3 regions of the Paenibacillus sp. lzh-N1 genome follow, and region 1 is predicted to be linked to each of the others. Evidence: riboswitches for the same ligand, from Rfam matches in the RefSeq annotation. Region 1 holds a riboswitch; each other region holds the start of a gene.
What was found. Region 1 has a riboswitch for glycine ahead of sdaAB (L-serine ammonia-lyase, iron-sulfur-dependent subunit beta). Riboswitches for the same ligand answer to the same signal wherever they lie in the genome.
Positions count from the first base shown of each region.

Region 2: it holds a riboswitch for glycine, as region 1 does, so the genes downstream of both, C0638_RS13855 (alanine/glycine:cation symporter family protein) here and sdaAB (L-serine ammonia-lyase, iron-sulfur-dependent subunit beta) in region 1, are expected to answer to the same signal.
Region 3: it holds a riboswitch for glycine, as region 1 does, so the genes downstream of both, gcvT (glycine cleavage system aminomethyltransferase GcvT) here and sdaAB (L-serine ammonia-lyase, iron-sulfur-dependent subunit beta) in region 1, are expected to answer to the same signal.

Region 1 is NZ_CP025696.1:1,271,218-1,274,498, forward strand. Features, by position in the region: gene C0638_RS05760 (DUF6359 domain-containing protein) at 1-1,585, opposite strand, end outside; glycine riboswitch at 1,800-1,914, shown strand; gene sdaAB (L-serine ammonia-lyase, iron-sulfur-dependent subunit beta) at 2,126-2,815, shown strand; gene sdaAA (L-serine ammonia-lyase, iron-sulfur-dependent, subunit alpha) at 2,805-3,281, shown strand, end outside.
Region 2 is NZ_CP025696.1:3,038,600-3,041,880, forward strand. Features, by position in the region: gene C0638_RS13850 (glycoside hydrolase family 1 protein) at 1-1,059, shown strand, start outside; glycine riboswitch at 1,224-1,308, shown strand; glycine riboswitch at 1,320-1,415, shown strand; gene C0638_RS13855 (alanine/glycine:cation symporter family protein) at 1,562-2,980, shown strand; gene C0638_RS25700 (sensor histidine kinase) at 3,106-3,281, opposite strand, start outside.
Region 3 is NZ_CP025696.1:3,206,209-3,209,489, forward strand. Features, by position in the region: gene gcvPA (aminomethyl-transferring glycine dehydrogenase subunit GcvPA) at 1-831, opposite strand, end outside; gene gcvT (glycine cleavage system aminomethyltransferase GcvT) at 949-2,055, opposite strand; glycine riboswitch at 2,135-2,231, opposite strand; glycine riboswitch at 2,232-2,331, opposite strand; gene gcvH (glycine cleavage system protein GcvH) at 2,725-3,123, shown strand.

The DNA of each region.
Region 1 (3,281 bases):
AGCCCGACTTGAACGTTTTTGGATCGTACCATTTGTAGCCTGCTGCTGGAGCAGACCAAGGCTCGGGTTGCGGTTCTGTGGAAGCCGCAGGCTCCTCAAACGGCAGAAGCTTCGTCGGTTGATCCAGCGTTAAACCTGCCACATCGGATAATTTGGTGTAGTCCTGCTTCCACGCAAGCCATTGGACCGTTTGCACCAGGAAGGTGGCATCGTCCACTTCCTTGAAACCATCATATGTCTTTTTCGACTGTCCGTTTTCTTCACGCGCATATTTCGGTGTAGCATCTTCTACAGGGGAAGAATCACCGATAAATGCTGCCTTGCCTTGACCTACCTTGGAGATCGCAGCATAAGGCCCTTCCGCACGGCCTCCACCGTTATAGACACCTTGGTCTACAGCATTGCCCCATTTTTTCGTACCTGTAGGGATATAGGCAATTCCTTTGGCTTTGGTAGGATCAATAATAGCCAGCGTAGATCCCGCATGTATGGCAATCGAGCGTACACCCTTGGTAATGCCGAAGGATTGATCTGCGGCTACAATGTCCGTAGCATTCACGTCGCCAAGTGCATTGTAACGGAAACGAACACCAAAGTTGGTCGCCAGCCAATCGGAGCTAGTTAACCCCTGCATCGCCGGTGATGCTGCTTCTTCTGTAGTCATCCCTTTGGCCGGATTAGTATAGGCTCCACGACGGTAGCCATTCATAACCTCAGAGGAATCCCAACGGTTTTTGTTACGGTCCGCATTATAGTGGTCGGAGATGAAGAAAACACTTCCCCCGTTATTCACATATTGCAGCAGGGCAGCCTGCTCGGATGCCTTAAAGGCAACATTCGCTTCACCGATGATGAACACATCATATTGGCGCAGCTTATCATAGGTTATGGCCTGTTCTCCATAAGTAAAAGGAATGGGACGGTTCAGTTGGTCCACTGTAAAACCTACATTACGCAGTCCATTGGCAAAGTCGGAGAAGGCGCCTTCAATGACCCAATCTGCTGCCCCAGCCGTCTGTGCGTGCGTATTATCGAACAGCACCTTTTTGCCTTTGCCATCCGGCAGTGTAGTACCGGGTTGACCCGGATTTCCAGGTTCAGGTTCGCCAGGTTCACCTGGTTCCCCCGGCTCGCTTCCGTTCACCAGTTCAACAGTGCTTGGACTTTTCACTCCACCAAAATTATTGTAGGCGCCAAGTGTACCCGTCACACGGATTTTGCTGCCAATCAGCTCAGGATGGCCTGTTAGCCCAAATTGCCCTCTGTACGCTGATGTCAGCTGTACATCCAATAGATTAGACGTGCTTCGTTCATTGGCCTGGTCGGCAATCAGTACGTTAAAATCATTCGCAAACGGAGAAGAAAAATTAGCCGTTTTCGATCCGGTAGCATGTCCGACGATGTAACCTTCCACCGTCACTGTGCCTCCACTGCCTTGGCGCTGGAGTGCCTCGGCTACTGTCAGTGCTCCCTCCGCTTTGACCTGACCGAATGGAACGAAGATCCCGATCAGCAGCGATACGATCGCTGCCAGATGCAGCACCCCTTTCAAGCGTGAACCTGTGAACCGCAAGCCTTTTACCATACGTCAATATCCCTCCTATAATTTCATAAATGTAATTGTCCTCTATCAGATTAGCTATCAATCTTCTAATTCCTTCCTGATTTCATCCATAATTATGTAAATTTTATTCTTATTTATCGGAAACTCGCTTGTTTATGTAAAAATTGAACCCTGCGATTGACACCGAGCACAGCATACATTACGCTAAGAAAGATATGTAGAACGGTATACGCGAATGAAGATGACGGGAGAGTCTGTCCAGGGGCTTACACGCTGGCGGCACCGAAGGAGCAAGACGCCAACACCCGGCTGGCGGATAATCTCTCAGGTCCATGTATCGTCATCTGACGCAACTCTGGAGAGAGCGCAAGCCACCCAAGGGGTAAGGCGGTAAGGACACCGTACGAAACTCTCAGGTAACGAGGACAGAGATAAGGGAAACTTCCTTATCCTGTCCTTTTTTGCGCTCACATTGTACGTCAGCATTAGGAACCGTCATAGCCGCGCAAAAACGCGGAAATACCATATACTATGGTACTAGAACATATAGGGGGCCACACCATGCGTTTCAAAGATGTATTTTCCATTATCGGTCCGGCCATGACCGGACCTTCCAGTTCACACACTGCAGGCGCGGTGCGGCTTGCACGCGTTGCCCGTCACTGGCTCGGGACGCAGCCTGACCGTGCCCGCATGACACTGTACGGCTCCTTCGCCGACACATACAAAGGACACGGTACAGACCTGGCGCTCATCGCAGGACTGCTCAATTACGATACAGACGACCACCGAATTCCAGATGCCGAGCAATGGGCGGAGCAGGCCGGGATGATGGTGGAATTTGCCGTCAGCGGACTACCCGCCCCCCATCCGAACACCGTCCGTTTTGAGCTGTGGAAGGGTGAGGATCAGCGTACACTGCTGGGTTCCTCCATCGGCGGTGGCAGCATCCATGTCCAGCAGCTCAACGAATTCCGAGTCAACCTGACCGGAGAGCTGTCTACGTTGGTGCTTCTTCACTCGGATAAGCCCGGTACATTAGGTGCGGTGACTTCAGCGCTCGGCGCTGCTGACATTAACATTGCCTATATGCACGTGGATCGCAAAGGTCGGGATGGAGAAGCACTTACAGCTATCGAAACGGACAGTCCTCCTACAGCTGAATTAATCGCAAAACTACAATCCTTACCACATATGTACGAAATTAAAATGATTAATTTGAAAAAAGGAGCTGAATCTGATGCGATTTAGCCATCTGCATGAAATCAGCGCTATATGCGCTGAGGAATCCACCACGATTGGCCGCCTGATGATTCAAGAGCAGGTACAAGAGACGAATACAACGGAAGAAGAAATTTTCCGCCAAATGTCTGATTATTATGAAGTCATGAAAGAGGCTGTTCATCGTGGTCAGACGCAAGACACCGTATCCCGCAGTGGATTAACGGGCGGCGACGGCAAGCGCTTAGCCGAATATCTGCGGACAGGGGAAACCTGCTCCGGCGATGCCTCCGCGCTCGCCATGGCTTATGCGCTCTCCGTGTCGGAGGTTAATGCGTCCATGGGGCGCATTGTCGCCACGCCCACTGCAGGTTCATGCGGAGTCATCCCCGGTGTGTTCATTAGTGCGCAGGAGCGGTTCGGCTGGGATGATGAGCATATGGTGCACGGCTTGTTCGCAGCCGGAGCCATTGGCTACGTCATCGCCAACAATTCC
Region 2 (3,281 bases), 1.8 Mb from region 1:
CGCAAGTATGGTATTGAGCCGTTGGTAACATTGTCACATTATGAAACACCGCTAGGTCTGACACAGAAGTATAATGGCTGGTTGGGACGCGAAGTCGTAGATCATTACGTAAAATATGCCGAAACAGTATTTACACGCTATAAGGATAAAGTAAAATACTGGCTGACCTTTAACGAAATCAATGTCATGACTATGAGTCCGTTTACTGGCGGCGGTGTGGTTATTGACCGTGTAGAAAACAAGCAACAAGCGATATATCAAGCATTGCACCATCAATTTGTAGCAAGTGCACTGGCGACCAAACGGGGACATGAGATCATTCCGGGTGCTCAGATCGGCTGTATGCTGGCTCGCATTGAAAGCTACCCGCATACGTGTAACCCAGAGGATATTCTGAAAGCACAGCATGAAAATCAAATGAATCTGTTCTTTACGGATGTGCATGCTCGTGGGGAGTATCCCAACTATATGAACCGCTATTTTGAAGAAAATAATATTGTGATCCAGACAGAACCCGGCGATGCTGAAATTTTGAAAAATAATACGGTTGATTTTATCTCATTTAGCTACTACATGACCTTGACCGTATCGGCAGGTCCAGAAGGAGAAAAGGCAGCAGGGAACCTGATTGGCGGTGTGAAAAATCCGTATTTGCAGTCCTCCGATTGGGGATGGCAGATTGATCCGATCGGCCTGCGTGTTACACTAAATACGTTTTATGACCGTTACCAAAAGCCGCTGTTCATCGTGGAAAATGGCCTGGGTGCGTACGATAAGGTAGAAGAGGACGGCTCTGTGCATGACACGTATCGCATTGATTACTTGCGTCAGCATATTGCCCAAATGAAGGAAGCCATTGCTGACGGTGTTGATCTGATTGGTTACACCAGCTGGGGTCCTATCGACCTTGTGAGCATGTCTACTTCCGAAATGTCCAAGCGCTACGGATTTATTTACGTTGATTTGGATGATGACGGTAACGGAACGCTCCAACGCTCCAAAAAGGACTCATTTAACTGGTATAAAAATGTGATAGCAACCAATGGCGAAGAATTGTAATTCTATATCGTTTTGGCGGGTACAGCAGAGAAAATTAGGATGCAATCTGCTGTACCCGCTTTTTGTATAGACACCCTATTGATTTGTCAGAGGGCTTCACAAATTTTTCACTTGTAATACGCTGAAAGTTTTCTGTATAATAAATAAAAATTTCATATGTCTGGTTGATGTTTGCGGGAGATGGAACGAAAGTTCCGACCGAAGGGGCAAAACTCTCAGGTGCTTAAGCTGATTTACAGCAACAAGCAGGGACCGTAAACGGACAGAACTCTGGAGAGACCCTTAATTGGGCGCCGAAGGTGCACCGCAGATTATCATCTGCTTAAACTCTCAGGCAAAAGGACAGAGACGCGAATAACCTGTGACAGGGAATACTCTAGGCTTTTTAGAGATAAAATCCTGTACAAATTGGTTTATTTTTCGTGCCTTTAACCTCTCCAGGAGTCGAATCAACGGATTTGACTCTTTTTTGTTTTTTAATATGCTGGAGGAGCGGGTTGAAATGAATTTGGTACATTTATTAGAAACAATTGACAGTTGGATGTGGGGAGCGCCGCTTCTAATTCTCGTCATGGGCACTGGGTTGTGGCTAACGATCCGTCTGAAGATGCTTCAGATTATTCGATTGCCCTTAGCGCTCAAGCTAATTGGTAAAGCGCCGGACGAAGGCAGCGGGGATGTCAGTAGCTTTGGAGCATTGAGTACGGCACTCGCAGCTACTGTAGGTACGGGAAGTATCGTCGGTGTCGCAACAGCGATCAAACTGGGTGGGCCCGGTTCATTATTCTGGATGCTGGTTGCAGCTTTTTTCGGGATGGCAACCAAATATGCGGAAGGGTTATTATCCGTTAAATACCGTGTTAAAGACCGGAACGGACAATTTTCGGGTGGACCGATGTATTATATTGAAAACGGGCTTGGCCGCCGTTTCAAGCCGCTGGCGATGTTGTTTGCCTTTTCTGGTATTCTTGTAGCACTATTTGGAATCGGTACTTTTCCGCAAGTAAAGGCTATCGTTTCTTCTACGGAGAGTAGCTTTGGCGTGCCAACAGTAGTTACAGCAATCATTATTTCCGTGTTGACGGCTGTTGTTACGATTGGAGGACTCAAAAGTATCGCCAAGGTATCCACAAAGATTGTTCCATTCATGTCGGGGCTCTATATCGTGGTTTGTTTAATCGTACTCATTAAGTTTGCAGGAGAGCTTCCTCATGCGATCGCGCTAGTATTACAAGGGGCTTTCTCGACAACATCTGCGACGGGTGGTTTTGCCGGAGCCACGATTATGCTGGCAATGCGAAGCGGAGTTGCCAGAGGGATCTTTGCAAATGAAGCTGGTTTGGGAAGTGCGCCAATCGCAGCAGCAGCAGCTAAGACGAAATGGCCCGCAGAACAAGGACTAATATCCATGACGGGCGTTTTTATCGATACGATGATTATTTGTAATTTGACAGGATTTACATTGCTGGTTACGGGAATATGGAGTGGAAATGATGATGGAGGTCTGATGACTCAACATGCGTTTTCCAGTGCCTTTCCGGCTGGAGCAGAGCTCGTGACGATTAGCCTTATTTTATTTGCGTTCACAACGATACTTGGCTGGAACTACTACGGGGAACGCTGTGTTGAATATTTGCTTGGGGTCAAGTGGATTAAACCATACCGTTATCTGTTCATCATACTGGTTGCCGGAGGCGCGTTCATCAAGCTCGATGCCATCTGGCTGCTGGCAGATATTTTTAACGCAATGATGGCTTTTCCGAACCTGATTGCATTGCTCGGCTTGTCGGGAATTGTCGTTGCCGAAACTCGCACCTATATGAACTCTTTGTATCCTAATAAGAAAAAGGGCATTCTTGCAGGTGCCAATGTAGGGGCGGCTATCCAAGTAGAAGAAAAAGGACAAACGATCAATTCATAAATAATAAAAGGGAGTGCTCTCAGCCATCACAGGCTTGAGGACACTCCCTTTTAATTGTTATAAGACTGGTATTTACCGACATTTTATTTATTCTGAATAGCCATTAATTCATAATGTTTACAAATCTAAGGGTTATTACATGGAATCATAATCGTAATTTGAAAATTTGAATCCGTAATTGTTGTATTTAAATAACCACCGTACTTCTTTATTACTTGATGGATGTTAAGTAATCCATACCCATGTTTTTTTGAAGGGGAATTGTATGTTTTGGTTGAGAATGCTGTATTGAGACAATTAC
Region 3 (3,281 bases), 1.9 Mb from region 1:
CGGACCACCGAGGGAGGATGAGATCCCAAGTGGCTGCGCGTCTCCTACAACAATATCCGCGCCTTGCTTACCAGGGGTCTCTAGCAAGCCTAGTGCCAGTGGATTGGCACTAACAACCATAAGCCCTTGATGCGCATGGATGAGGTCAGCCATCGGCTTCAGATTTTCCACGGCTCCGAAAAAGTTGGGATTTTGGATCAAAACAGCCGCCGTCTGTTCCGATACGGCCGTGGCTAGCGCATCGACATCCGTTACGCCATCCGAACAGCCGATTTCCACAATGTCCAAATCCAATCCGCGTGCATAGGCTGCCAATACCTGACGTGCCTCTGGATGGACAGACCTTGATACGATAAGCTGTTTACGACGCGTGGCGGAAGCGGCCAATGAGCCCGCTTCCGCCAGAGCTGTAGCCCCATCGTACATGCTGGCATTAGCTACCGCCATACCTGTCAATTCGCAAATATACGACTGGAATTCAAAAATGGCTTGCAACTCGCCCTGGCTTACTTCCGGCTGATAGGGGGTGTAGGCTGTGTAAAATTCGGAACGTGAGGTGATGTGTTGGATAACGGATGGAATATGATGATCATAAATACCTGCACCAAGAAAGCTAGCATGTGTATCTGTATTGGCGTTTCGTCCGACCAGCTCGGTCATGTGGCGGGTTAAGGCTCTTTCGTCGAGCCGAGAGGAAAGAGGGAGTTCCCCTTGGTATCGAATAGCCTCTGGAATGTCGCTGAATAAATCATCAATGGATGATACGCCCACCACACGCAGCATTTCGGTTTGGTCTTGTTCGGTCATGGGGAGATAGCGATGCTGCTTCATAGGTTCTGGCTCCTTTCGAAAAGCAAAATTTAGATAGTAAATTAGCTAATACATAGTCGTAATTGGAAAATCCAGAATTTTATATCTGACATGATCGCTTTTTTAGAATGAAGAGGATTAAGATCGGCGTAGCCGTTTATAAAAGGGGGCTGGGACCACTTCCGCACGCAGGCGTTTACCACGAATTTCGACCTCCAGCGGTGTCGATAGGGTGCTAAAACGACTGTCCACCAGGGCCAGCCCCAGATTACGCTTCAAGGTGGGCGATTGAGTACCCGTTGTGACCTCACCGATGTGTTGACCTTCAGCGAACACCGGATAATGAGCGCGCGGGATACCGCGGTCAATCATTTCCAGCCCGATTAACTTGCGAGGAATTCCTTGTTCTTTTTGACGTTGCAGTGCTTCCCTGCCGATAAAATCTCCTTTATTCAGCTTGACGAAGAAACCTAACCCAGCCTCAAGCGGTGAAATTGTGGCAGATAACTCCTGTCCGTACAACGGTAGCCGTGCCTCGAAGCGCAGCGTATCGCGAGCACCAAGTCCAGCGGGAATCAGTCCATACGATTCACCGCAACGAAGCAAACCATCCCACACGGCGGGTGCTTCCTCAGCAGGGATATAAAATTCAAAACCGTCTTCGCCGGTATATCCAGTTCGCGAGACAAGTGCTTTTGCTCCGAACAATTGCACGTTCTCATGGAATCGGAAAGATGCCAGATTCGTAATATCTGTATCTGTCACGGCTGCGGTAATACGTGCTGCTTCCGGTCCTTGTAATGCCAGCAATGCTATCGCATCAGACACATTCTCCAGATGAACCGATGCTGGTACGTGGCGTATGAGCCAATCCCAATCTTTGTCGATGTTGGAGGCATTCACAACGAGCATGTAGCGCTCTGGTCCTTTGCAATATACAAGCAAGTCATCGACTGCGCCTCCATCGGGGTAACACAGGAGTGAATATTGTGCTTGGCCCGGTTCCAACTGGCTGACATCATTTGTGGTTACCTGTTGCAAAAAAGCCTCAGCTTCTTTGCCTTCAACCAAGAACTCGCCCATATGCGATACATCGAATAAACCTGCACGTTGTCGGACGGCCTCATGCTCCTTTTGAATGCCGCTAAACTGAACGGGGAGTTCCCACCCGCCAAAGTCAATACAACGAACCCCGGGCTGCGTCCCGTAGGACGAATATAATGGTGTTCTTCGCAAATTAGACATTTTTTCACTCCTATCCAGTGTAATCGGCTAAACAAAAAAGACAGGCTAAAAGAAACGTATAGACGGCAGTCCATACTCTTCTTTCAGCTCTGTCCTTGATACCAGAAAGTTACCCCGGTGTGAACCAGGTTTCCCCTTGGGTGATCCGCTCTTTTCACGGATGCTCTCCAGAGATGCGTCCGGCAGAGGTCCTTTTGCCTGAGAGATTCACCTGCAATGCAAGTTTACTCCTTCGGCGCTACCTTTTGGATCAACGGTATGTTACCCGGTTTTGCAGATAACAACTTGATCCGATTCGCGTGCCCAACTGTCTCACAAACGACAACAGCGATGCGAATATTTTTGGTAGTCTCTCCCTCCGCGTTCATCCGCGTTTGCAGTTGTCGAGGTATTTTCAAAAGCAATTACTATAACCCATTAATACGCAAATCCATTCAAAATGTCAATAAAAATGTCATATAAAACAATATGAAAAACATTTATTGTATAAATAAGGATATGTAAGCGTTTGTTACAAGTTATCATTTTTTTATAGACTGCGCTATATGAGTTGGTATGGAGTATTTTTGTTAGTATTATTGACATGGATGTTCTTGTTGTCATAATCTTAACTTGTCTAATACAGGTGATCAAAAGCATTTTATTCATGTGGAAGTGAGGCGAAGCAGGATGAGTGAAGTGAAACAGCAACTTTGGTATACAGACGAACATGAGTGGGTTCAGCGCACAGTGGATGGGACGTTGCGGATCGGCATTACAGACTTTGCACAGCATCAATTGGGTGATATTGTTTTTGTGGAATTACCTGGGGCGGGAACAACGATTGGACAGGGGACGGAGATTGGTACAATTGAATCGGTGAAGACCGTATCCGATCTTTTTGCTCCGGTGACGGGAACCGTTTTGAAAGTAAATGAAGCTCTGGAAAGTACACCTGAGCTGGTGAATGAATCACCCTATGAAGAGGGTTGGATGATCGAAGTAGAGATGAGCAATGGTGTCGAGGAAGCTCTGGGCAAGTTGCTGTCTGCGGAGCAGTACGAGCAGTTGATTTCGGATGAGCAATAATGAGCAATACAGCATGAAATAATAGCGCTTTATTCTGATTTTTTATATGGATATTGAATTAAATAAGAGCATCGTAGTCCGCTCAGTTTTTGTATAAAATAGTCGCTATGACCTGACATAGCGGCTATTTTTTTGTTGTCTTTTAGAAGGCGTATTTA